DNA from 3 places in the Agrobacterium sp. 16-172Ci genome. Region 2 is predicted to be linked to each of the others. Evidence: predicted binding sites of a transcription regulator. Region 2 holds the regulator's gene; each other region holds the start of a gene.
What was found. Region 2 encodes PhoB, which activates phosphate uptake and scavenging genes when phosphate is short. Its sites were predicted from a motif close to TGTCATNNANCTGTCAT; they were not measured.
Positions count from the first base shown of each region.

Region 1: a site for PhoB is predicted at 2,465-2,481, ahead of ACQZ40_RS11080 (DUF3419 family protein). Genes of this name have one in related genera too.
Region 3: a site for PhoB is predicted at 5,042-5,058, ahead of ACQZ40_RS18215 (ceramide glucosyltransferase). Genes of this name have one in related genera too.

Region 1 covers NZ_JBNWBW010000009.1:54,476-64,440, reverse strand. The annotation lists gene ACQZ40_RS11095 (pyrophosphate--fructose-6-phosphate 1-phosphotransferase) at 1-415, shown strand, start outside; gene ACQZ40_RS11090 (LysE family translocator) at 468-1,103, shown strand; gene ACQZ40_RS11085 (lytic transglycosylase domain-containing protein) at 1,240-2,325, shown strand; gene ACQZ40_RS11080 (DUF3419 family protein) at 2,525-3,775, shown strand; gene ACQZ40_RS11075 (class I SAM-dependent methyltransferase) at 3,772-4,491, shown strand; gene ACQZ40_RS11070 (glycoside hydrolase family 25 protein) at 4,727-5,506, shown strand; gene ACQZ40_RS11065 (lytic murein transglycosylase) at 5,629-6,855, shown strand; gene metF (methylenetetrahydrofolate reductase [NAD(P)H]) at 7,322-8,215, opposite strand; gene ACQZ40_RS11055 (ArsR/SmtB family transcription factor) at 8,217-9,230, opposite strand; gene ettA (energy-dependent translational throttle protein EttA) at 9,391-9,965, opposite strand, start outside.
Region 2 covers NZ_JBNWBW010000001.1:409,424-419,388, reverse strand. The annotation lists gene ACQZ40_RS02120 (2'-deoxycytidine 5'-triphosphate deaminase) at 1-319, opposite strand, end outside; SAM riboswitch at 393-471, shown strand; gene ACQZ40_RS02115 (O-succinylhomoserine sulfhydrylase) at 515-1,699, shown strand; gene apaG (Co2+/Mg2+ efflux protein ApaG) at 1,933-2,325, shown strand; gene ACQZ40_RS02105 (Hsp33 family molecular chaperone) at 2,375-3,364, opposite strand; gene argF (ornithine carbamoyltransferase) at 3,607-4,524, opposite strand; gene ACQZ40_RS02095 (aspartate aminotransferase family protein) at 4,582-5,781, opposite strand; gene ACQZ40_RS02090 (GcrA family cell cycle regulator) at 6,213-6,746, shown strand; gene phoB (phosphate regulon transcriptional regulator PhoB) at 7,127-7,810, opposite strand; gene phoU (phosphate signaling complex protein PhoU) at 7,841-8,566, opposite strand; gene pstB (phosphate ABC transporter ATP-binding protein PstB) at 8,663-9,478, opposite strand; gene pstA (phosphate ABC transporter permease PstA) at 9,493-9,965, opposite strand, start outside.
Region 3 covers NZ_JBNWBW010000021.1:52,733-62,697, reverse strand. The annotation lists gene ACQZ40_RS18250 (ABC transporter ATP-binding protein) at 1-320, opposite strand, end outside; gene ACQZ40_RS18245 (efflux RND transporter periplasmic adaptor subunit) at 335-1,633, opposite strand; gene ACQZ40_RS18240 (hypothetical protein) at 1,871-2,026, shown strand; gene ACQZ40_RS18235 (hypothetical protein) at 2,393-2,854, shown strand; tRNA gene ACQZ40_RS18230 (tRNA-Arg) at 2,987-3,063, opposite strand; gene ACQZ40_RS18225 (ETC complex I subunit) at 3,112-3,417, opposite strand; tRNA gene ACQZ40_RS18220 (tRNA-Pro) at 3,684-3,760, shown strand; gene ACQZ40_RS18215 (ceramide glucosyltransferase) at 3,814-4,956, opposite strand; gene ACQZ40_RS18210 (DUF982 domain-containing protein) at 5,170-5,439, opposite strand; gene ACQZ40_RS18205 (BON domain-containing protein) at 5,653-5,901, shown strand; gene ACQZ40_RS18200 (DUF192 domain-containing protein) at 5,962-6,444, opposite strand; gene ACQZ40_RS18195 (cold-shock protein) at 6,444-7,022, opposite strand; gene ACQZ40_RS18190 (VOC family protein) at 7,215-7,655, shown strand; gene ACQZ40_RS18185 (YcbK family protein) at 7,812-9,086, shown strand; tRNA gene ACQZ40_RS18180 (tRNA-Lys) at 9,351-9,426, opposite strand; gene ACQZ40_RS18175 (cytochrome c biogenesis CcdA family protein) at 9,709-9,965, shown strand, end outside.

The DNA of each region.
Region 1 (9,965 bases), on a different contig from region 2:
CGAAGGTGCGGGCCTCGATTCCATCGTCGCCGAACGCGAAGCCTCCGGCGAGGCCGTCAAGCGCGACGCTTTCGGCCATGTGAAGATCGACACCATCAATGTCGGTGGCTGGTTCCAGAAGCAGTTTGCCAGCCTCATCGGTGCGGAACGCTCCATGGTGCAGAAATCAGGCTATTTCGCCCGCTCCGCCGCCGCCAATGGCGACGACCTGCGCCTAATTCAGGGCATGGTCGATCTCGCCGTCGAAAGCGCGCTCAACAAGGTCTCCGGCGTCACCGGCCATGACGAAGACCAGAATGGCAAATTGCGGACCATCGAGTTTCCGCGTATCAAGGGCGGAAAGCATTTCGACCTCTCTGCAAAATGGTTTAGCGAAGTGATGGAACACGTCGGTCAGCCGTTCACAGCGGCCTGATTTTACGATAGGCTAAAATAATACGGCGACAGGGAGGGCAAGGAGGAAGAGAATGTCTGGACAGGCCTGGCTGATTTTTTGTGCAGCATGTGCCGTTGTGTTCGCACTCCCCTCTCCCCTTGTATTCTCTGTCGCCTCTTATGCCGCCATTCGCGGCAAAAAGACGATCTTCGCCTCCGTCATCGGCGCTGCGCTCGGCATTGTCACGGCCATGACGATTTCCGCCATTCCGGTGGCCGGTCTCGCCTGGCTGCCGCAATCCTTCGTGGAAATCGTGCAATGGGCCGGCATCGGCTGGCTGATGCTGTTCCTCCTGTGGACCTTCGCCACGCCGGCCGCCCAGGCCGCCAATGCCGATAATGACAATCTGCCGGGCAAATCCTGGAGCGGTATTTTCCGCGATTGTTACGCCATTGCCGCCCTGCGCCCGCGCTACTTCGCTTTCTTTCTGGCGTTGTTGCCGCAATTCGTGTCCACCTCCGGCAAAGCAATTGAAACGCTTGCCATGGCGCAGGCCGCCATCCTGCTTCTGGCGCTGGTGATTCTGACCGCGCAGGCGCTGTTTGCCGGGCCTACTCTGGCGATGGTGCGCCGCATGTCGGGCGATAAAAAAATCCGGCCGAAATACCGCACCCACTTCATTTCCGGCCGCGCCGTCAGCGCCGGATACAGGCGCATCGCGGCCTGAAAAACCGCCCGAAAGCCGGCGAGAAACGTCCCGGCTTGCCGCTATCCTTACAATAGGTTAATGAAGGCGCGACGGGACACTGCCTGCTTCGCTCGACGCGGGAGTATCGACAGACAGGCATAACGAAGGCGGCAACATGCGAAATTCGGGAAAATTCCGCGGAAGAAGTGCACTTCTTCTGTCTTCCACCGTGGGTCTGGCACTGGCATTGAGCGCATGCACCAGCGTCGAATATACCGCCAAGGAAGGGCCGAACGGCCCGAAGATCGCAACAGTCAATCCCGCGACCACTCCTGCGCAGACATCGGCGCAGCCGGCAACGGCCGAAGCAGCAGCGGGCGCGAACCTGGCAGCAGCAGCAACGGTGCAGACCGCCGAAACCGCAACCCCTTCCCAGCCTGCAGCACTTCCCACCGCAGTCGCCGTCAAGGGCGGACGCGTGGCGCTGCCGCCGGCTTCCGAAATTGCTGCAGCCGCAGCCATCGCCGCCCAGATGCAGCCGCAGCAGAACGAGGTCGCCCAAGCTGGTGTGACGACATCTGCGCCGACCACGGCCACGGCGCTCGCACCGACAAGCGCCACTCCGGCGGCCGCAGCCATCGAAACGGCTGACGTGGCGGCCAAGCCGGCTGCCCATAATGCCGCCGCCGATCTGCCGCAGGTGGTTGCCGTCAAGGGCAGCTTCCCGCCCGCACCGCCGCCGCCCGGCTCGCCCTCCATCGGCACCGAACTGACGGCGGAACGCAAAGTCATTCCGCTGCCGAAGCCGGACAGCACGGTTCTGGCCTATGCCGCCGGCCCCACCAACGCCGCGCTGGCTGCCATCCGCCAGAACGAATCGATGACGGCGCCGCTCAATTCCGCGCCGGCCGGACGCGAAAAGCTGAGCGGCCTTATTACCAAATACGCCACCATGTATGATGTGCCGGAAGATCTGGTTCACCGCGTCGTGCAGCGCGAGAGCCGATATAATCCCGGCGCCTATAGCAGCGGCAATTTCGGCCTGATGCAGATCCGGCACGCCACGGCACGCTCCATGGGCTTCGATGGCCCCGCCTCCGGCCTTTTCGATGCCGAAACCAACCTCAAATACGCCGTCAAATATCTGCGCGGCGCATGGGTTGTGGCCGGCAACGACCGCGACAACGCGGTCCGGCTTTATGCGCGCGGTTATTATTACGACGCCAAGCGCAAGGGCATGCTGCACGTTTTGCGCAAGTGATGGCCTCAGGCTCTGTTATGCGAATGCAACCGCGCGGCTTTTCTTAAGCCGCCGGGTCTTTCCATTTCGTCATCCTGATTGGGCGGCGCGGGCTGGTTTTCCACCGACACCCCTATTCCCCGCCTTTGCCCACAGCCCCTGTCATCAAATTGTAGTGTCACAGCTGTAGACGCCTCTCAATCGACTGAGAGGTGAACATATGACGAGTGCGGCACCCAAGACCGGCTTCAGCAAGAACACGAAACTGAAGTCCGCATTGCTCCAGCACAAGGCACTCTCCAAAAGCGGTCTGTCCGAGCGCTTCTTCGGCGTCCTCTTTTCCGGCCTCGTCTATCCGCAGATATGGGAAGACCCGGAAATCGACATGAAAGCGATGGAGCTTGGCGAAGGTCACCGCATCGTCACCATCGGCTCGGGCGGCTGCAACATGCTGGCCTATCTCTCCCGCAATCCGGCCAGCATCGACGTCGTGGACCTCAACCCGCACCACATCGCGCTGAACAAGCTGAAGCTCGCCGCCTTCCGCCATCTGCCCGCCCATCAGGACGTGGTGCGCCACTTCGGCCGCGCCAATACGCGCAGCAACAGCCACGGTTACGACCGCTTCATCGCCGAGCATCTCGACGCCACGACCAAGGCTTACTGGTCCAAGCGCACCCTTTCCGGCCGCCGCCGCATCTCTGTCTTCGACAGGAACATCTATCGCACCGGCCTGCTCGGCCGCTTCATCGGCGCCGGCCATCTCATGGCTCGGCTGCACGGCGTAAAGCTCACCGAAATGGCCAAGACCCGCACGCTGGACGAACAGCGCCAGTTTTTCGACAGCAAGGTGGCGCCGTTGTTCGACAAGCCGGTCGTGCGCTGGCTGACGAAGCGCAAAAGCTCACTCTTCGGCCTCGGCATTCCGCCTCGCCAATATGACGAGCTGGCCAGCCTCTCCGCCAATGGCACGGTCGCATCCGTGCTGAAGGCGCGGCTGGAAAAGCTCGCCTGCAACTTCCCGCTCAGCGACAATTATTTCGCCTGGCAGGCCTTTGTGCGCCGTTATCCCGAACCGCATGAGGGCGCGCTGCCCGCCTATCTCAAACCGGAATATTACGAGACGATCCGCAACAACACGGCCCGCGTTGCCGTGCACCACGCCACCTATACCGAGCTTCTCTCCAGAAAGCCGGCAAGCGCCGTCGACCGTTATATCCTCCTCGATGCGCAGGACTGGATGACCGACACGCAGCTCAACGAATTGTGGTCGCAGATCAGCCGCACCGCCGCGCCCGGTGCGCGCGTCATTTTCCGCACCGCGGCCGAAAAGAGCGTCATCGAAGGCCGGCTTTCGCCCGATATCCGCAACCAGTGGGTCTATCTCGAAGAGCGCTCCAACGAGCTCAACGCCATGGACCGTTCGGCCATCTACGGCGGCTTCCATATCTATCAGAGGGCTATGGCATGAAAACCATCGGCGAGAATGTGGGCCTTGCAGATAGCGCGCATGCGAGCCTGATGGACCGCATGTATCGCCACCAGCGGCATATCTACGATATCACCCGCAAATATTACCTTCTCGGCCGTGACCGGACCATTTCCGGCCTCGACGTGCCGAAGGGCGGCACGCTGTTGGAAGTCGGCTGCGGCACCGGCCGCAACCTGCTGCTGGCCAGCCGCAAATTTCCGCAGGCAAGACTGTTCGGCCTCGACATTTCCGCCGAAATGCTGCTGACCGCAGCCGAAAATTTCGCCGGCAAGGCGGAACGCCCCATTCTGCGCGTGGCCGATGCCACCGCTTTTCGCGCCTCCGAATTCGGCCTGCCCGACGGCTTCGACCGCGTCATGATCCCCTATGCCCTGTCGATGATACCGGACTGGGAAAAGGCGATCGAACAGGCGCTCACGGCGCTGAAACCCGGCGGCTCGCTGCATATCGTCGATTTCGGCCAGCAGGAACAATTGCCGAAGTGGTTCCGCACCCTTCTGCAAGCCTGGCTCACCCGTTTCCACGTCACGCCCCGCGCCAATCTCCGCTATGTTCTGGCCAATATGGCCGGCCGTTTCGACGGTAATCTCGAATTCGAGGAAATCGCCCGGGGTTATGCCTGGCGGGCTGTCATCACGCTTCCGGTTGCCGAAGCGCAGCAGCCGAAAATCCACCGCATATTGGCCGACGCCTGATTCCCGGGGGATTGCGAAACCCGCCTGCGCGTCTGTAGCGTAGTCTTCACGGCTCCGCCCGGCGAGGTTTCAGCAGTAAAAATTGCAAATCGCTTCAAATCCAGCGGCTTGCGAGATGCAAAAAAGCACCTTGCCCCTTGCCATAACCGCTTGTTTACCATGTTATGCGTAAATCGGGAGATACGGCGCGCCGTTTTGCGGCCGCGGGATGGGCAACACTTTCATCAGGGTTTCAATGCGGCTGCGTTTATCGGCACTATTGTCGGCTTTGCTGTTGATCGGCGGCTGCACCTCCACCAGCTATGACCTGCTGGAAACTGCATCCGTTTCCAGGCCGAAATTTTCCGATACCGATCCGCAGGATTTCGGCGCGAACAACCCGCACCGCCATGAGGTACACGGCATCGACGTGTCCAAATGGAATGGCGATGTCGACTGGCAAACCGTGCGCAAATCCGGTGTCTCCTTCGTCTTCATCAAGGCGACGGAAGGGTCGGACCGCATCGATCCGAAATTCGGCGACCATTGGCGCAGCGCGGCGGCGGCAGATGTTCTGCACGCGCCCTACCACTTCTATTATTTCTGTTCGACAGCAGACGCCCAGGCCGACTGGTTCATTCGCAACGTGCCGAAAGAGGCCGTCACCCTTCCCCCGGTTCTCGACGTGGAATGGAACCCGGCCTCGCCCACCTGCAAGACACGCCCGGCGCCCGGCATCGTTCGCGCCGAGATGCAGCGTTTCCTCGACCGCATCGAAGCCCACTATGGCAAGCGTCCGATCATCTATACCTCGGTCGACTTTCACCGCGACAATCTCGTCGGCCAGTTCAAGGATTACCACTTCTGGGTCCGCTCCGTCGCCGCCCATCCGGCCAAGATTTACGAAGACCGCAAATGGGCCTTCTGGCAATATACTGCAACCGGCGTCGTGCCCGGCGTGAAGGGTCCGACCGACATCAATGTCTTTGCCGGAACGGAGAAAAACTGGCGGAAATGGATTGCTTCCGCCAAATAACACGGCCAAGAAGCAACACTTTTGAAAAATCGGCGTTGTTCTGCAACGTCAGATCATTCGGTCCGTTTTTTTGTCGCAAACATATGGGTAAAGCGGGCTAACAACCTATCGAGGAAATTCCCATGCCCACGTTCCGGTCGCGCAGCATCGTTTTTGCCGCCGCTTTGTCGCTTCTTTCCACCGGCTCCGCCCTCGCCACACCGCCAGTGGCCGCGCCTGACGATCCCAAGCAGGTTGCCTGCGGCGGCGACCTCGGTGCATTTGTCGAAGGCGTGAAAGCCGACGCACTTGCCAAGGGCATTCCGGCCGATGCGATCCAGAAGGCGCTTGCCGGCGCGCAGATCGACCCGAAGGTGCTCTCGCGTGACCGTGCACAGGGCGTCTTCCGCCAGACCTTCCTGGAATTCTCCCAGCGCACCGTCAGCCAGGCCCGTCTGGATATCGGCCGCAAGAAACTTCAGGAACTCTCCTCCACCTTCGCCCGCGCCGAAAACGAATTCGGTGTTCCGGCCGGCGTCATCGCCGCCTTCTGGGCCATGGAGACGGATTTTGGCGCCGTTCAGGGCGATTTCAACACCCGCAACGCGCTGGTGACCCTCTCGCATGATTGCCGCCGCCCGGAACTCTTCCGCCCGCAGCTGCTGGCGCTGATCGAAATGGTCCAGCACGGCGATCTCGATCCCGCCACCAATACCGGCGCATGGGCCGGTGAAATCGGTCAGGTGCAGATGCTGCCCAAGGACATCATCGCCTTCGGCGTCGACGGCGATGGCGACGGCCATATCAACGTCAAGAGCAGCGCCCCGGATGCGATCCTGACGGCTGCGAAGTTCATCCAGCATCTCGGTTTCAAGAAGGGCGAACCCTGGATTCAGGAAGTCTCGCTGCCGGAAAACCTGCCCTGGGAAAAATCCGGCCTCGGCGGCCCGTTGACCGCCGGTGACTGGTTCGCACTGGGCGTGACCCCGCGCGACGGTAACAGAAACTTCGCCACCCTGCCCGCTGCCCTCATCATGCCGCAGGGACGCAAGGGACCGACCTTCATCACCTATCCGAACTTCAACATCTATCTGGAATGGAACCAGTCGTTCATCTACACGACCTCGGCCGCCTATTTTGCCACCCGCCTCATGGGCTCTCCCGTCTACAACAAGGGCAACCCGGAGCCCGGTTTCGATGATGCGACCATGAAGGAGCTTCAGACCAAGCTCGAAGCGCGCGGACACAATGTCGGCAAGGTGGATGGCATTCTCGGTTCCGGCACCCGCGTCGCCATCCAGAAGGAGCAGCAGCGTCTCGGAATGCCCGCCGATGGCTGGCCTTCGACCGCACTTCTGCAGGCGCTTTAAGCAATCTTAACGGCGCCTTCCGGCCCTTAATCTGTCGGACGGAATCAAGGCATAAAGCGTTAATCTCGACCTGATGACTGGGGATAACACCCCGGTCATTTACTTTTTTTAAACATATGAAGCACTGCGTGATAAGAAAATAATCTTTTATTTTCAAATAATTACAGAAATTTCTTTTTTATGTCGTTCGGAGACGTGCTGCACTGCATCACAAAAACCGCTTTTCAACTGCCACAAAACGGTCATATTATCGAACCTGTCAACAAGAGGAGGCACCCATGGGACTTACAAAATCTCTCAATGCCTTGGCAGTCGGTTTGGCGTTTTTGTTCGTAGCGATGATGCTTTTCATCTGACGAGACGTGAAGACCAAACGCAGATAAGAACCGTAGATGACACGAGTTTAAAAAGCGCAGGCCCTGAGGGACCTGCGCTTTTTTCATGTCGGTAATCCGCTCTGGTAAAATCAGGCGGCGCTGCGGCGCAGACGCTCCAGCCCGAGATTTTCAAGTACCGCATCAACCAGCGGCGCGCGGTTCATGGTGTAGAGATGGAATTCATTGACGCCACGCCGCTGAAGATCGGCGATCTGCTCGGCGGCAACCTCCGCGGCCACGCGGGCACGACCTTCCAGATCGTCGTCATAACCTTCAAAACGCTCATCCAGGAAACCGGGAATGCTGGTGCCGCAGCGGCCGGCGAAACGCTTGAGCTGGGTGAGGTTCTGGATCGGCATGATGCCCGGAACCACCGGAATGGTGATGCCCGCAGCCGTCACCCGCTCCATATAGCGTTCGAACACGTCATTATCGAAGAAGAACTGCGTCAGCGCCCGCGTCGCGCCATTATCCGCCTTGCGCTTCAGCATATCGATATCGACCGCTTCGCTTGCGCTTTCCGGGTGTTTTTCCGGATAGGCCGACACGGAAATCTCGAAATCGGCAATTTCACGCAGCCCCTTCACCAGAGCGGCGGCGTTCTCATACCCTTCCGGATGTGGCTTATACGCCGTGCCGATGCCAGTGGAGGGATCGCCGCGCAGCGCCACGAAATGACGAACGCCGGCGTTGCGAAATTCTTCAATGACCTGATGCACGTCCTCACGGCTGGCATCCACGCAGGTCAGATGCGCGGCGGTCGCCAGATGGCTGTCGCCGATCATCCGGCGCACCGCATCCAGCGTCGGTGCCTTGGTGGAACCGCCGGCGCCATAGGTGACGGACACGAAATCCGGGTTCCATTTCTTCAGCTCGGCAACTGTTTCCCAGAGCTGGGTTTCCATCTCGGGATTCTTGGGCGGGAAAAACTCGAAAGACAACCGGATATCGCCATCACGGCGCGCGGTTTCCGACCTCAACATATCATGCCCTCCCGGCAGCAAGTAAAACGGCCTCTTGCACCACATCGTCTGCCATCAGCAGCCGCTGGTCACGGGCAACCCAAATCGTAACATCCAGAGCTTCGTCGGACGCTTTTTCAGAATGAAGATCGACAGCGCGCTCCAGAGAAAGTCCGGCCTTCTTCAGCCACTCTTCCATCAGCGGATGCGAGAAACCGAGCCGCACATGCGCATGCTCGTCGCGCAGATATTCGAAGGAATGCGGTGCAAGATCGATAACGATCAGCCGCCCGCCGGGGCGCAGCATGCGCGCGGCCTCGGAAAGCGCAATCTCCGGCTGGTCGAGAAAATGCAGGACCTGATGGATGACGATCAGATCGAAATCCTGGCCTTCCAGCGGCAGGTTGAGAATATCGCCATGGCGCACGGATGCATTGACCACGCCCGCCTTGTCGAGATTGGCACGCGCCACCGAGAGCATGTCACGGCTGGCATCCACACCGATCGCGCGGCGATAGATACCGCTCAGCAGCTGCAGAATGCGACCGGTGCCCGTGCCGAGGTCGAGCAGCGAATCGACCGGCGTGGTGCCCACCAGCTTCAGGAGCGCGCCTTCCACGGCCTCGTCGCTGACATGCAGGCGGCGCAGTTCGTCCCAGGCGGAGGCGTTGCGGCTGAAATAATCCTGCGCCCGCTCCGCCCGCACCCGCTTGACGGTGGCAAGCCGTTCGCTGTCACGCTGGAGAACCGCATCAGACGGCGACGCGGCGCCAAGCAGCTGCCGGACGACAATGGCGGGCTCACCATCTTGCCGCAGGCGGAAATAGGCCCAGGCGCCTTCCTGATAACGCTCGATCAGTCCCTCTTCGGTCAAAAGCTTGAGGTGACGGGAGATGCGCGGCTGCGACTGGCCGAGAATTTCGGTAAGATCGGTGACAGTCAGATCGCCGGCCGAAAGAAGCGCCAGCAAGCGAAAGCGCGTGGGCTCACCCGCCGCCTTCAGAAGATCCACCAATTTGTCCAGACCGAACGCCACTCTGCCGCGCCTCGCAAGCTAATCAAGATATAAAGATATCTTTATGTCGATGCGGCATCCGATGCAAGCGCAAAGTGTTCGGTGAGGCGATCGTGTCCACTTATTACACGGAAAAAGGCCCGCTTTGCGGCGGGCCTTTCTGAAAGGATCCGGAAAAGGATCAGCGCGTCAGGCGCTTGTAGCTCACGCGGCCGGGCTTGATGCTTTCCGGGCCGAGGCGGCGGACCTTGTCCTTTTCGTAGTCTTCGAAGTTGCCTTCGAACCATTCCACATGGCTGTCACCCTCGAAAGCGAGGATGTGCGTGGCCAGACGGTCGAGGAACATGCGGTCGTGGCTGATGATAACGGCGCAACCGGCAAAGGCTTCCAGCGCTTCTTCAAGTGCTGCCAGCGTTTCCGTATCAAGGTCGTTGGTCGGTTCGTCGAGCAGCAGAACGTTGCCGCCGGCCTTCAGCATCTTGGCGAGGTGCACGCGGTTACGCTGACCGCCCGAGAGATTGCCGACCTTCTGCTGCTGGTCGCCGCCCTTGAAGTTGAAGGCGCCGCAATAGGCGCGCGAGTTCACTTCGAACTTGCCGAGCTTGATGATGTCGTTGCCGCCGGAGATTTCTTCCCACACGGTCTTGTCACCCGCCAGCGCGTCACGGCTCTGGTCGACGTAACCGAGCTGAACGGTATCACCAACGGTCACGGAGCCACTATCAGGCTTTTCCTGGCCGGTAATCATCTTGAACA
Region 2 (9,965 bases):
GATTGGCCGAGGCCGACATGTCCGCGGGCAGCGCAAGGCTTTCCATCAAGGGAACGATATAGACACAACCGGTTTCCAGCACCGCGCCCTGGGTGAGGTCGATCTCGTGCAGGCTGAGACGATTGAGCTTGTCGATGACGCGGTTTCCGGGGCCGGGCATGAAACTGGCGCGCACGCGATAGGCCTTCGAGCCGAGCCTGAGATCGAGGCTGGCGGGCTGCACCTGATCAGCATCGAGATCGGCCTCGCTCTTCAGCTTGCCGCCCGCAAACAGCGCCTTGATTGCGCCATCCGCCAAAATGCCCGTGGTTCTGGTCATGGTCATCATTCCTTTTTACGGCGACAAAACCAAAAGGAAAGCATTGACGCAAGCCGGTAACGGCAGTATGGCAAGCTTATCCCGTGGTGATTTGGCCGGTCGGCTTGCAGCCACGTTAAACAAGTGGCTAAAAAGACCGGGTGCTAGGAACCGGTCTGCTTTTGCGGCCGGTTTTTTTGTTTTGAAGGTGATCACATGAGCAATAAATGGCGCCCGGCAACCCAGCTCGTTCACGGCGGTACGCTACGCTCCCCTTACGGAGAAACGTCGGAAGCGATCTATCTGACCCAGGGTTTCGTCTATGAAAACTCCCAAGCCGCCGAAGCGCGCTTCAAGGGTGAAACGGATGGGTTCATCTACGCCCGCTATGCGAGCCCGACCAACGACATGTTCGAAAAGCGCATGTGCCTGCTGGAAGGCGCTGAAGACGCCCGTGCACTTGCCTCCGGCATGGCTGCCGTCACCGCCGCCATCATGTGCCAGCTGCGCGCCGGCGATCATATCGTTGCGGCCCGCGCCCTCTTCGGCTCCTGCCGCTGGGTGGTCGAAACGCTTGCGCCGAAATATGGCATCGAATGCACGCTGATCGACGGTCGCGATCTCGGCAACTGGGAAAAGGCTATCCAGCCGAACACCAAGCTGTTCTTCCTCGAAAGCCCGACCAATCCGACGCTTGAAGTGGTGGATATTGCCGGCGTGGCAAAGCTCGCCAACCAGATCGGCGCCAAGGTGGTGGTCGACAACGTCTTCGCCACGCCGCTTTTCCAGAAGCCGCTCGAACTCGGCGCCCATATCGTGGTTTATTCGGCCACCAAACATATTGATGGCCAGGGCCGCTGCCTTGGCGGCGTGATCCTTTCCGACAAGAAGTGGATCGAGGAAGAGCTGCAGGATTATTTCCGCCATACCGGCCCGGCCATGTCGCCTTTCAATGCCTGGACGCTTCTGAAAGGCATCGAGACCCTGCCACTGCGTGTGAAGCAGCAGACGGCCAATGCCGGCAAAATCGCCGATTTTCTCGCCGATAGCGGCAAGGTCGCCAAGGTCATCTATCCCGGCCGCGCCGATCACCCGCAGGCCGATATCATCGCGCGGCAGATGTCCGGCGGCTCGACGCTGGTGGCTTTTGAGCTGAAGGGTGGCAAGGAAGCAGCATTCAAGCTGCAGAACGCGCTTGAGATCGTGAAGATTTCCAACAATCTCGGCGATGCCAAGAGCCTCATCACCCACCCCGGCACGACGACGCACAAGAACCTCACCGACGAGGCGCGTGCCGAACTCGGCATTTCCGGCGGCACCCTGCGCCTTTCCTGCGGCATCGAGGATACCGACGATCTTCTGGAGGATCTGGCGAAGGGTCTGGCGGCCGTTTCGGCCTGAAAATTCAATCCGCAAGGCACCATGGCCTGACCGCGTGTCGGGCCGTGGTTCGCCTGTCCGGTCCGAAAAGATCGCTTCAGGCAACCAATATTTACCTTTACCGTTATCCCTAACGGTGGAAAACAGCGCAACAGGAGACGCCTCCTGCCCGTCAAGTCATTCATTTTCTTGACGATAGCCAGAGCCTATAGTGTAGGATGCGGCGGCAGGCATAATATCGAGGTGTGGCGCGTATGTATCGTGCTCTGACAAGGGATATCGAGGTAACGGTCGATCCGTATTATCTCGAGGAACAATCCGACCCGGATGACGATCGTTACGTCTGGGGCTACAAAGTCGTGATCGCGAACAATTCCGATATTCCGGTTACCCTCGTCAATCGCTATTGGCACATCACCGATCAGAACGGACAGGTGGATGAGGTCTACGGGCCGGGCGTCGTGGGTGAGAAGCCGCATCTGAAACCGGGCGACAGCTACGAATATTCTTCCGGCTGCCCGCTGGATACACCTTCCGGCCTGATGTTCGGCCATTATGAAATGGAAACGGAAAATGGCGAGGTGTTCAACGTCACCATACCCGCCTTTTCGCTGGATTCACCTGGCCTGATGCGGGTCCTGAACTGACATTCACCCGGCAATGAAAAAGCCGCGCCCTTCAGGACGCGGCTTTCATTCAGGCATTCTCAAATTCGCTGACATCGTAGCGATAGGTGGTGGAGCAGAACTCGCAGGTCACGGCAATGGCGCCGTCTTCCTCGCTTGCCTCGATCTCCTCAGCAGTGAAACCGGACAGGACGCCCTTAATCTTGTCCCGCGAGCAGCTGCAACGGTCGAAAACCGCCTGCGGATCGTAGATGCGCACACCGCTCTCGTGGAAAAGCCGGAAGAGAAGGCGTTCCACCGGCACCTGCGGATCGGTCAGCTCGTCGGTATCCACCGTGTTCAGCAGCGTTACCGCCTCCGTCCAGGCATCGTCTTCCTGAACCTCGTGACCGCCTTCATCGCCATCGCCGCCATGCAGGTCGCGCATGCGCAGCCGCTCAGGCGCCTGCGGCAGGAACTGCGCGATAACGCCGCCCGCACGCCAGCCATGGCGCGGCTTGCCTTCGCCATCACGGTCGAAGAATTCGGCAACGCCCAGGCGCACGCGGGTGGGAAGCTGTTCCGACTGGCGAAAATAAACCCCGGCAATGTCTTCCAGCGAGGAGCCATCGAGCGGCACGATACCCTGATAAGGCTGCATGCCCGCACCCTGATCTATCGTGAAGGCCAGAATGCCGTTGCCGAGCAATTGCTCCGGCGACGTCGCCCCGGCCGCAATCGCCTCCGCCAGCCGCTCCTCATCGAAACGGGCATAAGCGCGCATGCTTTCCGGTGCGGTGAAATCCGCAACCAGCAGATCGACCGGGCCGTCACCCTTGGTCTGGACGGTCAGCTTGCCGGAAAACTTGAGCGACGTGCCGATCAGCGCTGTCAGAACGGTCGCTTCCGCCAGCAGGCGGGCGACCGCCGGGGGATAGTCATGTCGCTCGAGGATGGCATTCAGCAGCGGACCCACCTGTACGGCGCGGCCGCGCACATCCAGACCTTCGACCTGAAAGGGCACAACCTTGTCGTCGCCAGCAAAATCGAGATCGTCCAGTTCAACCGTTACATCTGCCATGTCATACTCCTTGGCGCAGCCGTGGCGCCGCTACCGTCCAAAAGTCCGGCTTTTAAAATGTGCTTTTTTTGCTTGTCGCACAGAGACCCGGGAAGAGAAACCGCTTCCGGGGAAAAACGTGCAAATCGTGATGATGGCCCGCCAGCAAAACCGACGAGCCTCTTCGAAGTCCCACAGATGGTAATCTATGCGGTCAAGTTCAAGCACCCGGCGTGACGCGTGTCAGGCCGGGCGATTGCTCATCAAATGACGCCCATGCACCATGCGATGATGGACTTCTGTGCGTGGAGGCGGTTTTCCGCCTCGTCGAAGACGACGGATTGCGGACCGTCGATCACGGCATCCGTCACTTCCTCACCGCGATGGGCCGGCAGGCAATGCATGAACAGCGCGTCTTTTTCCGCCTTGGCCATCAGGGCTTCATTGACCTGATAGGGCTGGAAGATGTTATGGCCGCGCGCCTTGTGTTCCTGGTTCATGGACACCCAGGTATCGGTGACGACGCAGTCCGCACCCGCAACGGCCTTGTCGGCGTCGTGGCACAGCATGATCTCGCCGCCATTGTTGCGCGCCCAGTTCAGGAACTTATCATGCGGTTCGGAGCCCATCGGCACGGCCATCGTCATGCGGTAACCGAAACGGGCCGAGCCCTCCACGAAGGAATGCAGGACGTTATTACCGTCACCCGTCCATGCAATGGTCTTGCCTTTGACCGGGCCGCGATGTTCCTCGAAGGTCATGATATCCGCCATGATCTGGCAGGGATGCGTGTCGTCCGTCAGGGCGTTGATGACCGGCACGGTCGCGTGTTCGGCAAGCTCCAGCAGGCGCGAATGTTCCGTCGTGCGGATCATGATGGCGTCGACGTAACGCGACAGCACCTTGGCCGTATCGCCGATCGTTTCGGCGCGACCGAGCTGCATTTCCGTACCGGAGAGGAAAAGCGTCTCGCCGCCGAGCTGACGCATGCCGACATCGAAGGAGACGCGGGTGCGGGTGGAAGGCTTTTCGAAGATCATTGCCAGCATCTTGCCGGCAAGCGGCTTTTCCGCCGTTCCGGCCTTTGTGGCCGCCTTGCGTGCGCGGGCATCGTCGAGAATTGCCCGCAGGTCCTGCGAGCTGACGGCCGACAGGTCAAGAAAATGTTTAGGTGAAGCCATTTCAAACTGTCCCATGCTCGCGAGCCTCGGGGAAGAGGCCCGCCCTTTATTGTTTCCTCAGGCGATTTTTGCCTGTTTCGCTGTCAGGGAAGCGGCGGCCGCTTCCACGCGTGACAGACCCTCGCGGGCCTCTTCCGCCGTGGTGACGAGCGGCGGCAGGAGACGGATGACGTTGTCTCCCGCCGGCACACCCAGCAGATGCTCGGCGCGCATGGCCTGCAACAGCTCGCCCGATGGAACCTTGGCCTTGATGCCGAGAAGCAGGCCTTCGCCACGGATTTCCTCGATAACGTCAGGATAACGATCCTTCAGCGAAGCAAGGCCCTGGCGGAAGACCAGCGCGACATCACGAACCTTTTCCAGAAAGCCCTCGGAGAGGACGACATCGAGCACGGCGTTGCCGACAGCCATGGCCAGCGGGTTGCCGCCATAGGTGGTGCCATGCACGCCCGCCGTCATGCCGGAAGCGGCATCCGCCGTCGCAAGGCAGGCGCCGAGCGGGAAACCGCCGCCGATACCCTTGGCAACCGCCATGATATCCGGTGCAACGCCCGTCTGCTCATAGGCAAAGAGCTTGCCCGTACGGCCAACGCCGGTCTGGACCTCATCAAAAATCAGCAGCATGCCATGCTCATCGCAAAGCGACCGCAGCAGCTGCAGGAATTCCTTGGCTGGTGCGCGAATGCCACCCTCGCCCTGAATGGGCTCGATCAGAAGCGCGGCCGTCTCGGCCGTGATGGCGGCTTTCAGCGCATCGACGTCACCGAAGGGCACCTGATCGAAACCTTCGACCTTGGGGCCGAAACCTTCGAGATATTTCTGCTGGCCGCCGGCGGCAATCGTCGCCAGCGTGCGGCCATGGAAGGCGCCTTCGAAAGTGATAATCCGGAACTTTTCCGGATGCCCCTTGGAATAATGATAACGGCGCGCGGTCTTGATCGCGCATTCCAGCGCTTCTGCGCCGGAATTGGTGAAGAAGACCTTGTCTGCGAATGTCGCTTCCGTCAGGCGCTTTGCAAGCTTTTCCTGGCCCGGCACTTCATAAAGGTTCGAGACGTGCCAGACCTTCTCGGCCTGGGTCTTGATCGCCTCCACGAGGTGCGGATGGGCGTGGCCCAGCGAGTTGACCGCGACGCCGGCTGCAAAATCCAGATATCGTTCGCCGCTTTCCGTGAACAGCCAGACGCCCTCGCCTCGCTCGAAGCGCAGGGGGGCTCTTGCAAACGTATCGAACAATGGCGCGGCGGCTTCGGCCATGGCTGTATCACTCCTTGCGCGGATGCGCTGTCAGACGGTTGTCAATAGGCTTTCGGGGTTATCCCTTGCCTGAAAATCAAAAATGCCGCCTCGCGGCGGCAGGGGCACTATTGTCACTTCGCCTGCCGATGTCAACAAAAGTCCGCGTTTCCCGGGGTTCTCAAGCCCTAGTAGGTGGCGGCGAATGAGGCCCAAGGTGTTGCCTTTCAGACTCAACTCGCCAGCAAGTTGGGGAAAACCGGAAAATCGATTCGAGATGATTCCCGCGACTCTTGCCACGGAGTCTGCGTGGCACTAGGTTAATCGCTAATTACTAGACTGCATTGCGGCGGAACTAGTCACCAAAAATCAGGCAGAAACCACGCTCGCGGCACGCCCGCGAGGCGGAGAGGGATTCTGCCGACATTATACGCGACGAGCGGAGAAGCGGCATGAACTGGACAGACGAACGGGTCGAAAAACTCAAGAAATTGTGGTCCGAGGGGCTTAGCGCCAGCCAGATAGCAGCGCAGCTGGGCGGCGTCAGCCGCAATGCCGTCATCGGCAAGGTCCATCGCCTCAACCTGCCGGGACGCGTGAAGGCCGGCGGCCCGGTTACTTCGGCGCGTTCCGCGCCCAAGCGCACTGCCGCCCCTGCCCCGCGCGCGGCGAATTTTGCGACCCGCGTCAGCGCAGCACCTGCACGCGCGTTGAACCGCTCGAGCGCGGCAACGGCGCTGCACGAGGAGATCGATATCGAGACCGCCGAAGTTCTCGATTACGTTCCCTCCAAAAATGTCGTTACGCCGATCTCCCGCCGCCTGACGCTGACGGAACTGACGGAGCGCACCTGCAAGTGGCCGGTCGGCGATCCGCTGAAGGATGATTTCCATTTCTGCGGTTGTGAAGCACTGGAATCTTCGCCCTATTGCAAGTTCCATGCAAAGCTTGCCTACCAGCCGGTAAGCGAGCGTCGCAAGGCTTGAGTGTTGCGGCACGCATTCGACACTCAAAAACTACGGGCCTTCGGGCCCGTTTTTTTGTGGCGGAATCCAAGGTGGTTCTGGAACAGAGCGCACGCTGTCTAAGAGGCGCTCCCCATCCCTGTTCTTGCGCATTCTCCGGATGTAAAACCGCGATGGGCCCCTTGCGGCAAATGCTCGGAATTTATCGGCGACGTGCCGCGCCCTTCCTCCCGACAGGTTTCACCGCGCAATCCGGCTTTCAGCAGACCTTCTATCGCTCAAAAGAACAAGGATACGCATGTGCGGAAGGTTCAAAATCGAAAGGCCCGACACCGTTCCGGTCTCGGGCCTTCTGATTTTTAGGGAATTTATCCCGAGTGAAACCATCGGTTTCGGTTTTCTCAGGCTTCCATTGAATATCCGGCGCCGCGCACGGTGCGGATGACATCCTGCATATGCGAAAAATTGAGCGCCTTGCGCAGACGTCCGACATGCACGTCGACGGTGCGCTCATCCACATAGATATCGTGACCCCACACACCATCCAGCAATTGCGAGCGGGAAAACACCCGGCCGGGAGAGGTCATCAGGAATTCCAGCAGGCGGAACTCCGTCGGGCCGAGGCGCACTTCGCGGCTCTTGCGGTGAACGCGATGGGTCTCGCGATCCAGTTCGATATCGCCGCATTTCAGCACCGAAGACAGAACCTCCGGGCGGGCGCGGCGCAGCATCGCCTTGACGCGGGCCATGAGTTCCGGTGTCGAGAACGGCTTGACGACATAATCGTCGGCGCCGGTGGCGAGGCCGCGAACCCTTTCGCTTTCCTCGCCGCGCGCCGTCAGCATGATGATGGGCAGGCGCTCGGTTTCCGGCCGCATCCTGAGCCGACGGCAAAGTTCGATACCGGAAACGCCGGGAAGCATCCAATCCAGGATAAGGAGGTCCGGAATACGTTCCTGCAGCCTGATTTCTGCCTCGTCTCCACGGGGTATCGTGTCGACGTCATATCCCTCAGCCTCGAGATTGTAACGAAGCAGGACGCTCAGCGCTTCCTCATCTTCCACAACTGCAATCTTGGGCACCATATACTAACTCCGCAAGCCGCTGCCTGTCTGTTACTCGGTCACCGAACCGAGCGTGTTGGAACTGTCGTCCTTCGGACGCTCGCCTTCCGGCTGGCTGCCGGTGGTCATGTAATAGATCGTTTCGGCGATATTGGTGGCGTGGTCGCCGATACGCTCGATGTTCTTGGCGCAGAACAGAAGATGCGTGCAGGTGGTGATGTTGCGCGGATCTTCCATCATGTAGGTCAGAAGCTCACGGAAGAGCGACGTGTACATGGCGTCGATTTCTTCGTCGCGCTCGCGAATGGCATTGGCCTTCTCGGCGGAACGCGTGGAATAGACGTCCAGCACTTCCTTGAGCTGCACCAGCGCCAGTTCCGACAGGTGTTCGATGCCACGGGCGAGCTTGCGCGGCACGCCGGTGCCGGCAACCGCGATGACGCGCTTGGCTGTGTTTTTGCCAAGGTCGCCGACGCGTTCAAGGTCAGCTGCAATACGCAGGGTGCCGATGATCTCGCGAAGGTCTGCCGCCATCGGCTGGCGTTTGGCGATGGTGACGATGGCCTTGTCGCCGATCTCGCGCTCGGCGTGGTCGAGGATCGCATCGTCGGAAATGACCTTCTGGGCGAGCGCGGCATCGGAATTGACGAGCGCGCGCACGGCGTCGGCGCACATCTGCTCCGCAAGACCGCCCATTTCGGCGATACGACGCGTAAGGAATTTCAGTTCGTCGTCATAGGCCGACAGAATATGCGAATGGGTCGTTGTCTGTGTCATGGTCTAGTCCTCCGGCTTGGCCTGCATGCGCGTACCCGGAAGCGGGCACGGCAGAAGCACCAGTCTTGTTCGGTTTCGATAAAGCGCCGGCCGGGATCAGCCGAAGCGGCCCATGATGTAATCCTGCGTGCGCTGGTCGTCCGGATTGGTGAACATCTTGTCGGTTTCGTTTTCCTCGACAAGATGACCAAGATGGAACATGGCCGTGCGCTGGGAAACACGCGCCGCCTGCTGCATGGAGTGCGTGACGATGACGATGGTGTAATTGGTGCGCAGCTCGTGGATCAATTCTTCGACCTTTGCGGTCGCGATCGGGTCGAGAGCCGAGCAGGGCTCGTCCATCAGGATCACTTCCGGGCTGACGGCAACGGCGCGTGCGATGCACAGACGCTGCTGCTGACCGCCGGAAAGACCGGTGCCGGATTCGTGCAGACGATCCTTAACCTCGTTCCAGAGACCCGCCTTCTGCAGGCTCTGCTCGACGATCTGGTCCATATCCGCCTTATTGCGGGCGAGACCATGGATGCGCGGACCGTAGGAAATGTTTTCATAGATCGACTTCGGGAAGGGGTTCGGTTTCTGGAACACCATGCCGACGCGGGCGCGCAATTCCACGACGTCAATCGCCTGATCGTAGATATCGTCGGTGTCGAGCGTGATCTTGCCGGTGACCCGGCAACCGTCGATCGTGTCGTTCATACGGTTCAGGGTACGCAGGAAGGTGGATTTGCCGCAGCCGGACGGGCCGATAAGCGCGGTCACCGTATTTTCCCGAACGTTGAGGTTCACGTCGTAAAGCGCGCGCTTTTCGCCGTAATAAACCGAAACGTCCTTGCCGATCATCTTGTATGAGACTTCATTCATTTTCTTGTCCAGCGCCTTTTCAACTGCTGCTTCCGACAACATGTTCATTGCTCAAGCTCCCTCTACCAGCGCCGTTCGAAGCGGCGACGCAACAGGATTGCGCCAACATTCATGACGATGAGGAACAAAAGCAGGATGATGATAGCGCCGGATGTCCTTTCGACAAAGGCGCGCTCGGCTTCGTTCGCCCACATGTAAATCTGCACCGGCAGGGCCGTGGACGGATCCATCGGCGTTGTCGGATAATTCGCAACGAATGCCACCATGCCGATCAAGAGCAGCGGCGCCGTTTCGCCCAGCGCATGGGCGAGACCGATGATGGTGCCGGTCAGAATGCCGGGCATGGCGAGCGGCAGCACATGGTGGAAGATCGTCTGCATCTTGGAAGCGCCGAGGCCAAGGGCGGCGGCGCGGATAGACGGCGGCACGGCTTTCAGGGCAGCGCGCGTCGCGATGATGATCGTCGGCAGGGTCATCAGCGTCAGGACGAGGCCGCCGACCAGCGAGGCCGAGCGCGGAAAGCCCATGAAGTTGA
Region 3 (9,965 bases), on a different contig from region 2:
TCCACCGCCGAGGTGCGCGAGAGAAGGTTGAAGCCCTGAAACACGAAGCCCAGCATATGCCGGCGCAGCAGCGTCAGATGCTCATTATCGAAGCCGCTGGTCTGCACGCCCTGAAACAGGTATTCGCCTGATGTCGGCACATCCAGACAGCCGATGATATTCATCGAGGTGGATTTGCCGGAGCCGGACGGCCCCATGATGGCGACGAATTCCTTCTCATGAATGGAGAGGCTGACGCCATCGAGCGCGCGGATGGTCGCTTCGCCGCGGCCATATTGCTTGACGACATCGCGAAATTCGATAAGCGGCGGCTGTTGCATGGGCTTGTCCTCCGTCAGCCGGCGTTGCGGGCCGTTGCGTCGGTAATCACCTGATCGTCGGCTTTCAACTCGCCCGATTTCACCACGGTATGCTGGCCGTCGGTGGAACCGGTTTCGATGGCGACGGAGACTGGCGTGTTGTTGCGCAGCACCCAGACCGTCCTTTTGGCCTGCGCGGCTTGGCCGGCATCGCGGTTCTGCGAGCGGCCCATGCGCGGCGGGCGGAACAGGCTCATCAGCCCGCCGCCACGGGAGGCGGATTCGCGCGGCGGCGTATAACGAAGCGCGGAATTCGGGACCAGCAGCGTATCCTTGATCTCTTCGACGACGATATTGGCGGTCGCCGTCATGCCGGGGCGCAATAGCAGCTCTTCATTGTCGACGGTCAATATGCCCTTGTAGGTGACCACATTCGACACGGTCTCGGAAGCGAAACGCACGGTCTCGATCTCGGCCGGGAAACTGCGGTCGGGATAGGCATCGACATTAAACGTGGCCTTCTGCCCTGTCTCGACCTTGCCGACATCGGCCTCATCCACGGACACCTGCAATTCCATATGGCGCAGATCGCCTGCGATGGTGAACAGCACCGGGGCGTTGAGCGAGGAGGCGACGGTGGCGCCCGGATCGACGCTGCGGGTGAGGATGACGCCATCGATGGGGGAGACGATCTTCGCCTTGCCGAGATTGACTTCGGCGAGCCTCAGATCCGCTTCCGCCGAAAGCACGGTTGCTTCATTCACCTCCAGCGTCGCAGCGGCGGCATCGTGGGTGAACTGTGCCGCATCCAGATCCTGCTGGCTGGACACACGGTTCTGCACCAGCGATCGCAGGCGCTCCATGGACGTCTTTGCCGAGCCGAGATCGGCGCGCGCCTTCAGCACATTGGCTTTGGCAGAGGCGAGTTTGGCGCGGGCGCTTTGCACATCGGCTTCCAGCTTGTTGGTATCCAGCTCCGCCAATACGTCTCCGGCCTTGACCGGGGTATTATAGGTGACGTTGACCTTGCGCACGGTGCCGGAGAGTTCGCTCGATATATCGACCTGATCCGTTGGTTGAACCGAGCCGGTAGAGGTGACGATGACCGAGAGATCGCCCTGACGCGCCGCTTCCGTGGTATAGCTATAGGCGACGCCTGCCGCACGTGACTGGTAATAATAACCAAGGCCCCCGCCAATCAGCACAAGGGCTGCTGCGGCATAGAGATACCGACGCGACTTTTTCTTGCGGCCGTTTCTGTTTGCTCCCAGAATCTCGCGCAGATCGGGCTGGCTGTTTTCGGTATCGCTGCCACTCTTATTGGCGTCATTCATTCTCGTCACCCGCAAAGTTCAAAATACCACAGAGGGTTGCCGCCGCTCTCCGGTTTGTCCGTCCATCTGTCGCCGTTGTATTCCTCTGATTGTGGGAAGTGACATAGCTTTCCCCAAGGGTGAAGTGAAAACTTGGTAATATTTATGATAGCTCTGGTCTGCTAGAGATAAATCCGGGAAGATCGATGCCATAAACGCGGCTGAGCTTTCAGCAGCGATAGTCAGGACGAAGATAGAATGAACGACAATGTGGTGAAGTTCCGCAAACCGGTGCCGCCGAAGAAGCCACGCGAACCGTTAGGGCCGAAAGCGAAGAAGGCTCTGACGATTGCGGCTGTCATTGCGTTTTTTGTGGCGGTGTGGGGGTATTTCACGTTGATTGGGCAGGGGTAGGCGCGTCTTTCGAGAGCGCATGAACCGCGAATCTGCACGACCGGAAGCGTAGTCACCTCCTGCATCTGGGCGCTTTGCGACAATTGATGCCGCCAGTTATCGTCGGTTATTGAATAGAGCCGCCTCAGCACGGTCATTTAATCTTGATCGATTCCACAGTATTGTTCGGCATAGCATTAGCGCCACGGTCGGGGGGACAAAATGGGGCGGGCGGTTTGGGCTATCGCAGTGGGAGTTTTGGTAAGTCTCGGCGCGTTTATGGTGCTTAGCCTGTTAGGCGTTGGGGTTGGCTGGTGGTTCTTAGACGCAATTGCCCCAACCGTATCCGGTGTGACCAAAAACACGAACACGGGAGAATGGGGGCGAATGCTTCTCTTGCCGTTGTCCATGACCGTAGGCATCGTCTGCGGAGCTCTCGTCTTTGACCCAGGCATGTCCAGCAAGACAGAGGCGATCGTGGTTTCGATCGTGTTTTTTCTTCTCGTATCTGTCTCCGGAATAAACTTCTGGACGAATGACAGCCTGATAAACGTGAACGCTCAGTTGGTGATCGACGCTTTCTTGAGCATTTCTGCTCTGGCCGTCATCATCCTGCTGCTTCGGTGGGAACCAACGCGTCCGACGACGCTGGCTGTCCAGAGAGTTGCGTTATTCCTGATAACTGTCTTTGGGTTCGTCTTGCCCCTATTTTACGGAACAAGCCTATTGCTGCAGGGGATGGGTTTCGAAGGTGAGCTGAAAACGATCTCCGACTTTATCGGCTTCATCTCCGCCGCATTGGGACTGGCTGTGGCAGCCGCGCCAAATCTGTTAGCGAAGCGTAGCTGATCCTCACCCTTGCGACAGGTGTCGGACCTCCTGATGAGGGGCTTATTGCAAACCGAATGAGTCCAGAGGCGCCAGACGCTGAGTTTCGGGGTCCTTGAGATATTCCGGACGTATCTGGCGTTGCAGAAAAGATGGCGACCCCTGCAGGACTCGAACCTGCGACCTACTGCTTAGAAGGCAGTTGCTCTATCCAGTTGAGCTAAGGGGCCGTCATGCCGGGCAATCGATGCTCCGGCAAAAACTTTGATCGTCGTGTTTCAGTGCGTCCAGGGCTGGGTGCGGTTGAAACGGAAATTGTCGGTGTAGGAAACCACCTTGCGGGTCGCTTCCTTCGGCTGGATGACGCGGTATTCGATGCCCTTGCGCTGGGCATAGGCTTCGGCCTGTTCCTGCGTTTCGAATGTCAGCTTGAGCTGCTGCTTCATGTCGGAACTGGAAGTGTAGCCCATGATCGGATCGATCTTGCGCGGAACCTCGGCGTCGAATTCCAGAACCCAGACATTGGTCTTCGCCTTGCCGGATTGCATGGCGGTTTTTGCAGGGCGGTAAATCTTCGCAGACATGTCGAAACTGCTCCGGTTGGACAGCGGGGCGAAACGCCCCGAATTATTCATCACGTACCTGAATAGAATAACCAAATCGTGTCAGGAACGTTGAATTTGAAATGGACTGACTTCAGGTGAGAGTCAAGACGATTATCCCCTTGCCGTCCGATCCTGCGCCGCCGTTTCGAGGTTACGTTTTGCTCATAGGGGTCGTGGCTGAACAAAGATGAATTTCCCTGTTGCGGACTGCGGGTGAACCGTGTATTCCCCAGCCATCGCCTCGGCGGAGTGTAGCGCAGTCTGGTAGCGCATCTGGTTTGGGACCAGAGGGTCGGGAGTTCGAATCTCTCCACTCCGACCATTTTAAAGCAAAACATCAGCTTTCCGGCGTAACTTCTTCCAAATAGCTCTGATTTATTCCGCGGACGGACCGGCCAGGGTGCTCTCTGCCGTGCCGATCGTCATGACATTGCCGCGCCATGCCACCGCGCTGCCGATCCAGCTTCGCGCCCAGACGACGGGCATGATCATGTCCCGGGCGATCATCGCCGGCAGCGTATGGAGCGATATCGGCCAGCGGTTGAGGGCCGCGAGCGCAAGTTCCGGCACGTACATGAGGGCGAGGACGGTAAAGGCGGTTGCGGGGAGGTTCACATCCATCATGACGGCGGCAGCGAGCGCGAAGACAAGCGGGGGAAGCGCGCCGGTGAGGATTTCCGGCGCGAAATATTGCGGGAAGGTCACGCGTCGCAGCCGCGCCCAGCGGGTCTGGCGCGACCAGATCTCGCCGGCATGACGCTGGCCGAGCGGCTGTTCGAAGGGGGCGCTGACCAGATGCACCTTGCGCCCGGTGCTTCGCACCAGCTTCGTCGAAGCGGCGTCTTCGGCGATTTCAGCGGCCAGTGCGCGAATGCCGCCATTGTCTTCCAGAAACGGCTTGTTCCACAACATCGACTTGCCCTGTGCGAAACCCATGCCGATGGCTTCCGCCGCATATTGCCAGCGGCCCTGCGAGCCGTTGAGGAAGGCGCATTCCACATGCGCCCAGAAACCCGCAGGCCTTGAGCCGAGCGGCGGCGAGCAGACGAGCCCGCTATCCTGCCGCCAGGCCGACATCATCGTGGCAATATAGGATTTTGGCATCAGCACGTTCGAATCGGCCAGAATTACCCACTCATGCCGGGCGGCCCGCCAGCCCTTGACGCAATTGTTCAGTTTCGGATTGGCGCTGATGCGGTCATCGCCAATGAGCAATTGCATGGAAACCGAGGGGAAGGCGGCTTGCGCTTTGCGAACCTCCTCGATCACCGGATCGAATTCATCGGCGACGCAGAACAGCAGCTCATAATCGGGCCAGTTGAGCTCGAAGGCGCGCGACAGCGTCAGGGGCGTGAAGTTCTCCACGCCGCGCAGCGGCACCACAAGCGAGACAGGCGGCTTTTGCCGGACAAGATCGTTTTCCGCGTCCCGTCTCGTCAGTCGCCAGCCGGCCAGAACGATGCCGAGAAGATTGAAGCCGAGGAGCAGAATTGCGCAAAGGGCAAAGACAGTTTCCATGCTGGCCAGTTCCACTCCCAAGCTTTTGGCGGTCTGCGCGCCAATCGATTCCATGGAATTCGTCTCTGCCGATTATAACGTTTGCGTGACAGTTACATGTCATCATCGGCCGGTGTGCAGGCTGCGCCGTGCATGGAGGCGTCGCAGAGGCCGCGCGCAAGAGAAAAAGCCCTCCGCATGGAAGGGCCCAATCGTCATGACGGTCGATGAATTTTAGTGGACGTTCAGGATATGGGCATGACTGCTTGCTATGAGAAACGATTCCCGTGCTTTCTCGATGTCGCATCTGCCGGCGATGGCATCGAGGCAGTTCCTGCGCGCCTCTTCATATTCCGGCCCGTGTTCCTCGGGCCAACGATACATCAGCATGTCCAGCGCCACCAGCGGGCTGTAGATTTCCACGGCTACGCACAGCGGCAGGTGGATTGCCACCGGCTTCATCCACGAGGCGTGGTGACACGGCTCCGTTCTGTTAATCAGCATGTCATTCTCCTCCCTGTTTTACCTGCCTTGAAGGCCTTTCACACTCCCATGCGCGAAATGCCCGCCTCACGAAATGGTTCCCGATCACCTAAAATGTGATCGATCAGGGGGTTCCAATTTTCCAAGATGAATGGAAGATGAACAAATAGATGAACCGGAGATGAACAAAACCGCCCTCAGGGCGTTGTTATGTCCATAAGAAGGAGAACGCATATGTTCAATTTGTCAGGCATTCAGGAAAGCTTCTTCGGAGACCGCATGGCCGGCGTATGCCAGGCAATCACATCGGCTCTGGCTTTCGAATCTGGTCTCGAGAAGTCGCGCATTTCCGCAACCGTCGAAAATGATGTGATCTATCTGGAAGGCACTGCCGATTCGGTCGAGGCGATCGACATCGCCATCAACCTTGCCGCTTCCATTTCCAATTGCAGGATTCTGAGCCATATCGAGCCGGTCTACTGAATATTGCGCCAGCCGGACGAAACCTCGTCCGGCTCCTTCAGACGCAATAACGCGGCAACGTCATTTCCGGTTGCCGATTTGCGCGCTGCGAACCATATCGCCCGGCTTGATGCCATAGCGCTTCGCAGTGCCGCCATTCAGTTCAAGCACAAATTTTACTGGCCCGCGGGAGCTGATGATCGCTTCCGAATGCGGAACCGCGTTTTCGTGAATATGGGTAATGCGGCCGTCACGGCCAATGAAAAGCATGTCGAGCGGAATAAGCGTGTTCCGCATCCACATAGCGACGTCACGTGGCTCACCAAAGTCGAACAGCATGCCGTTTTCAAGCGGCATGCTCTTGCGAAACATCAGGCCTTGTTCGCGCTGGGCGTTGTTCAGCGCCAGTTCGGCAGTGAAAGCGTGGCTCTTTCCCCCGGCGGTTTCAATCTGCAGCGGTTCGGAGGTGAATGTCTGCTGTTGCTGAGCCTGGGCGGCGGCGGCCAGCGTGAAAAAAAGAAGCGCCATAACGGCGCTTTTCACCATATGGGGCAGGGCGGGCATCAATGCGACATCCCGATGGAAACCGGGTTGTCGGGGTGAATTTCCGCCGCCATCAGGCCCTTGTCGCCATCGCCGTAACGCACCAGCACCACCTGGCCTGGGCGAAGCTCCGTCAGGCCGAAACGGCGCAGGGTTTCCATATGCACGAAAATATCTTCCGTTCCTTCGCCGCGCGTCAGGAAGCCGAAACCCTTTGTGCGGTTGAACCACTTGACGATGGCGCGCTCAAGCCCGCTCGAAGGCGTTACCTGCACATGGGTTCGCACCGGCGGCAGCTGCGAGGGGTGAACGGCGGTCGACTGGTCCATGGACAGGATGCGGAAGGCCTGGAAACCGCGGTCGCGCCGCTGGATGAGGGCGACGATGCGCGTGCCTTCAAGAATTGTCTGGTAACCGTCGCGGCGCAGGCAGGAGACGTGCAGCAGCACATCCTGCGTGCCGTTGTCGGGCACGATGAAGCCGAAACCCTTGGCGACATCGAACCACTTCACGACGCCGGTAATTTCGGTCAGGTCCACGGCATCGCCCGAAAGGTCCTCGACATCGACTATCGTTTTCGATGACATCCTATCAGCCATATCCTGCCAACCCCTCGATTACGCGCCATACACCGGTCAACTGATTCCTGTGCGCCAGATTAACATCTTGGTAACGGTTTCACGCAAGCCCTAGTTTTTGATTTACGCAGCTGCTTTTATGTCGCCGTCCTTGTCCGGGGCTTGCCATCATGCGTTTAACGGCTCCGGACCCGTGTAATGGAGAGGAAGAAAATGCGGTATCTGCACACAATGGTTCGCGTCAAAGACCTTGGCGAATCACTGAAATTCTACAGCGACCTGCTGGGTCTTGAGGAAATACGCCGAATCGAGAACGAAAAAGGCCGATTCACTCTGGTGTTTCTTGCGGCGCGCGACGACATTGCTGCGGCGAAGGAAAACAAGGCGCCGTGCCTCGAACTCACCTATAACTGGGATACCGAGGATTACACCGGCGGCCGCAACTTCGGCCATCTGGCTTACGAGGTCGACAATATCTACGATTTCTGCGCCCGGCTTCAGCAGAACGGCATCGTCATCAACCGGCCGCCGCGTGATGGGCACATGGCCTTCGTGCGCTCGCCGGATGGCATTTCCTTCGAAATTTTGCAGAAGGGCGAAAGCCTCGCACCAGCCGAACCGTGGATATCTATGCAGAATACCGGTTCCTGGTAGGGATTTTCCGGTGAGCAGCGGCGTTTTCGGGTGCTCTTGCCTTGTCCCGAGGGGATGAGGCATAGTCCGCGAATCAAAACGGCCAGTCCCGTTTTGGGGAAGCACACGCGCCCGTTCCCGTGCTGCTGTTGGAAATGCAAGATACGGAGGCCACCCATGACAACTGTCGAGAGCGCGAAAGGACGTCTGGTCCGTCAGCGTCTCGTCATCGCGGTTTCGCTGCTCGGGCTTTCCGGATGCGTTTCGGCAGTGACCGACGAAGAGATGGCCGCCGCGACCAAAAAGCCGGAAATTTCCGCACAACAGAAGCCGCAGACCGCCGCTTCAACTGCTGCGGCCGGTGCGCAACAGGGACACTACGTGGATCCGGCCGTGGCATCGGCGGCCGGAGCGGCCGCACCAGCCCAGCCGCAGGCATCGGGCGGCCCGGCGCAGGCCTATGGCGCTGCCCCGGATATCGGCGGATTGACGACGCAGCCAACGGCGATTTCCGCAGGAACGACAAGCATTTATTCCACCGCATCCGCAGCAGCAGCGCCCGCCGTTACCGCAGGGGCGTCGGGCACGGCCGCCGCTGCGGGCGCTCCTACCCAGAGAATCGTTCCTGCCGTCAGCAGCGTTTATTCGGCGCCGGTGCCGGCGGCGCAGCCGCAACCGGTGGCAGCGCCGGCTCAGGTCCCGCCAGCCGCACAGGTGCCGGCGGAGCAGCACAGCGAAAATCGTCAGCCGGCATCCGTACCCGTGCCGCAGTCGGCATCGGAACAGCTCGCGGCCGTTACCGCGCAACCAGCCGTGGACGCCAGGGCGGCGGGCGAGGGGCAGGAAAGCGAGGGTAAGGGCGTGACGCTTGCGGCATTTTTCGCCGGTGCGGCCAAAAAGCGCCTGCCGAAAATGATTGAAAGCGGCACGGCCGGCAATACGCAGGTCGCCGCATTGCCCGGCGTTTCGGACGGGACGATGGGCATTGCCCTTTCCGGCCGCTCGATGATGTCAGACGAATTCGACGACGCCCATCTCGATGAAGAGGATGACCAGCCGACCGGCCTGATGAAGCTAGCCTCGCTCTCCGGCCTCACCCGCGTCGCCCCGAACGGGCTTTTCCTGCAGACGGACCGGGTCGAAGTCGGCTGTTTCAAGCCGGAACTGGTGCGGATGATCAAGGATGTGGAGCGCCACTATAACAGCCCGGCGATCGTCACCTCGGGCTATCGTCCGCCAAAGGGCATAAGGCAGGGTTCCAAGCACTACACCTGCGATGCCGCCGACATCCAGATCAAGGGCGTCTCCAAATGGGAGCTTGCCACCTATCTACGTTCCCTGCCGGAACGCGGTGGCGTCGGCACCTATTGCCACACCGAATCGGTCCACATGGACACGGGCGAGCCAAGAGACTGGAACTGGCGCTGCCGCCGTACTGCCGCGCGCAAGTGATATCCTGATTGGATTTGCGTGAATACTGACTGAGATTTCGGCCTGAGGAAATATCTCGAGCGATTGAAACGATTGCCCGGTCATGCCGGGGCGTTAGCGCCGAGCCGTGCCCCTTATTGCAGTGGTTGTTCTGAAACCCGGGCTTGCGGTGGATATCGTTATTTTGCGCTCGGAGACTGCGGCCGAATCTTTTCCATTACCGCCTGAGTTCGGCCACCTTCGGCGCTAACTCTTTGTGAAATATCTGAAAATTGTATTTGAAGGTGGTGAGAGCGCAGGGATTCGAACCCTGGACCTACTGATTAAAAGTCAGTTGCTCTACCGGCTGAGCTACGCTCTCCCGTGTCGGGGCTTGGCTGCCCTTCGGAAGTGCGCGGAACATATGTAGAGCGATCCGTTCGGTCAACCCAAAAAAAGCGGTTTCGACAATCAATCCGGTTTTTTTTGTCGCACCCCCGAAAAGGTGATTGGAGAGAGGGGGCGGCTGGGGATAAAACCGGCTTCAGACATGTCGGCCGGACGGGTGAAATCCTTTTGCAGCAATGACATGCACGAAAATGAAGCGTGAAGTGCCGGCGAAGCTTAAGAATCGCGGCGGCTTTGCGGAATGCGGAGTTCTTTCTTGTCGATTGCCGATATTTCCCTGTTCAGCGCGCTTCTGGCCGGCGCTCTTTCGTTTCTGTCGCCCTGCGTTCTGCCGCTGGTGCCGCCTTATCTCTGTTATATGGCGGGTGTTTCGGTCGAGCAGTTCAGGACGGAAGATACAGCGCCGCGGCCGGAGATTCGCAGGGCCGTGCTCTTTTCGGCCTTCTTCTTCACGCTCGGTTTCGCCACGGTCTTCGTGGCGCTGGGGGCCGGCGCCTCGACGATCGGTACGCT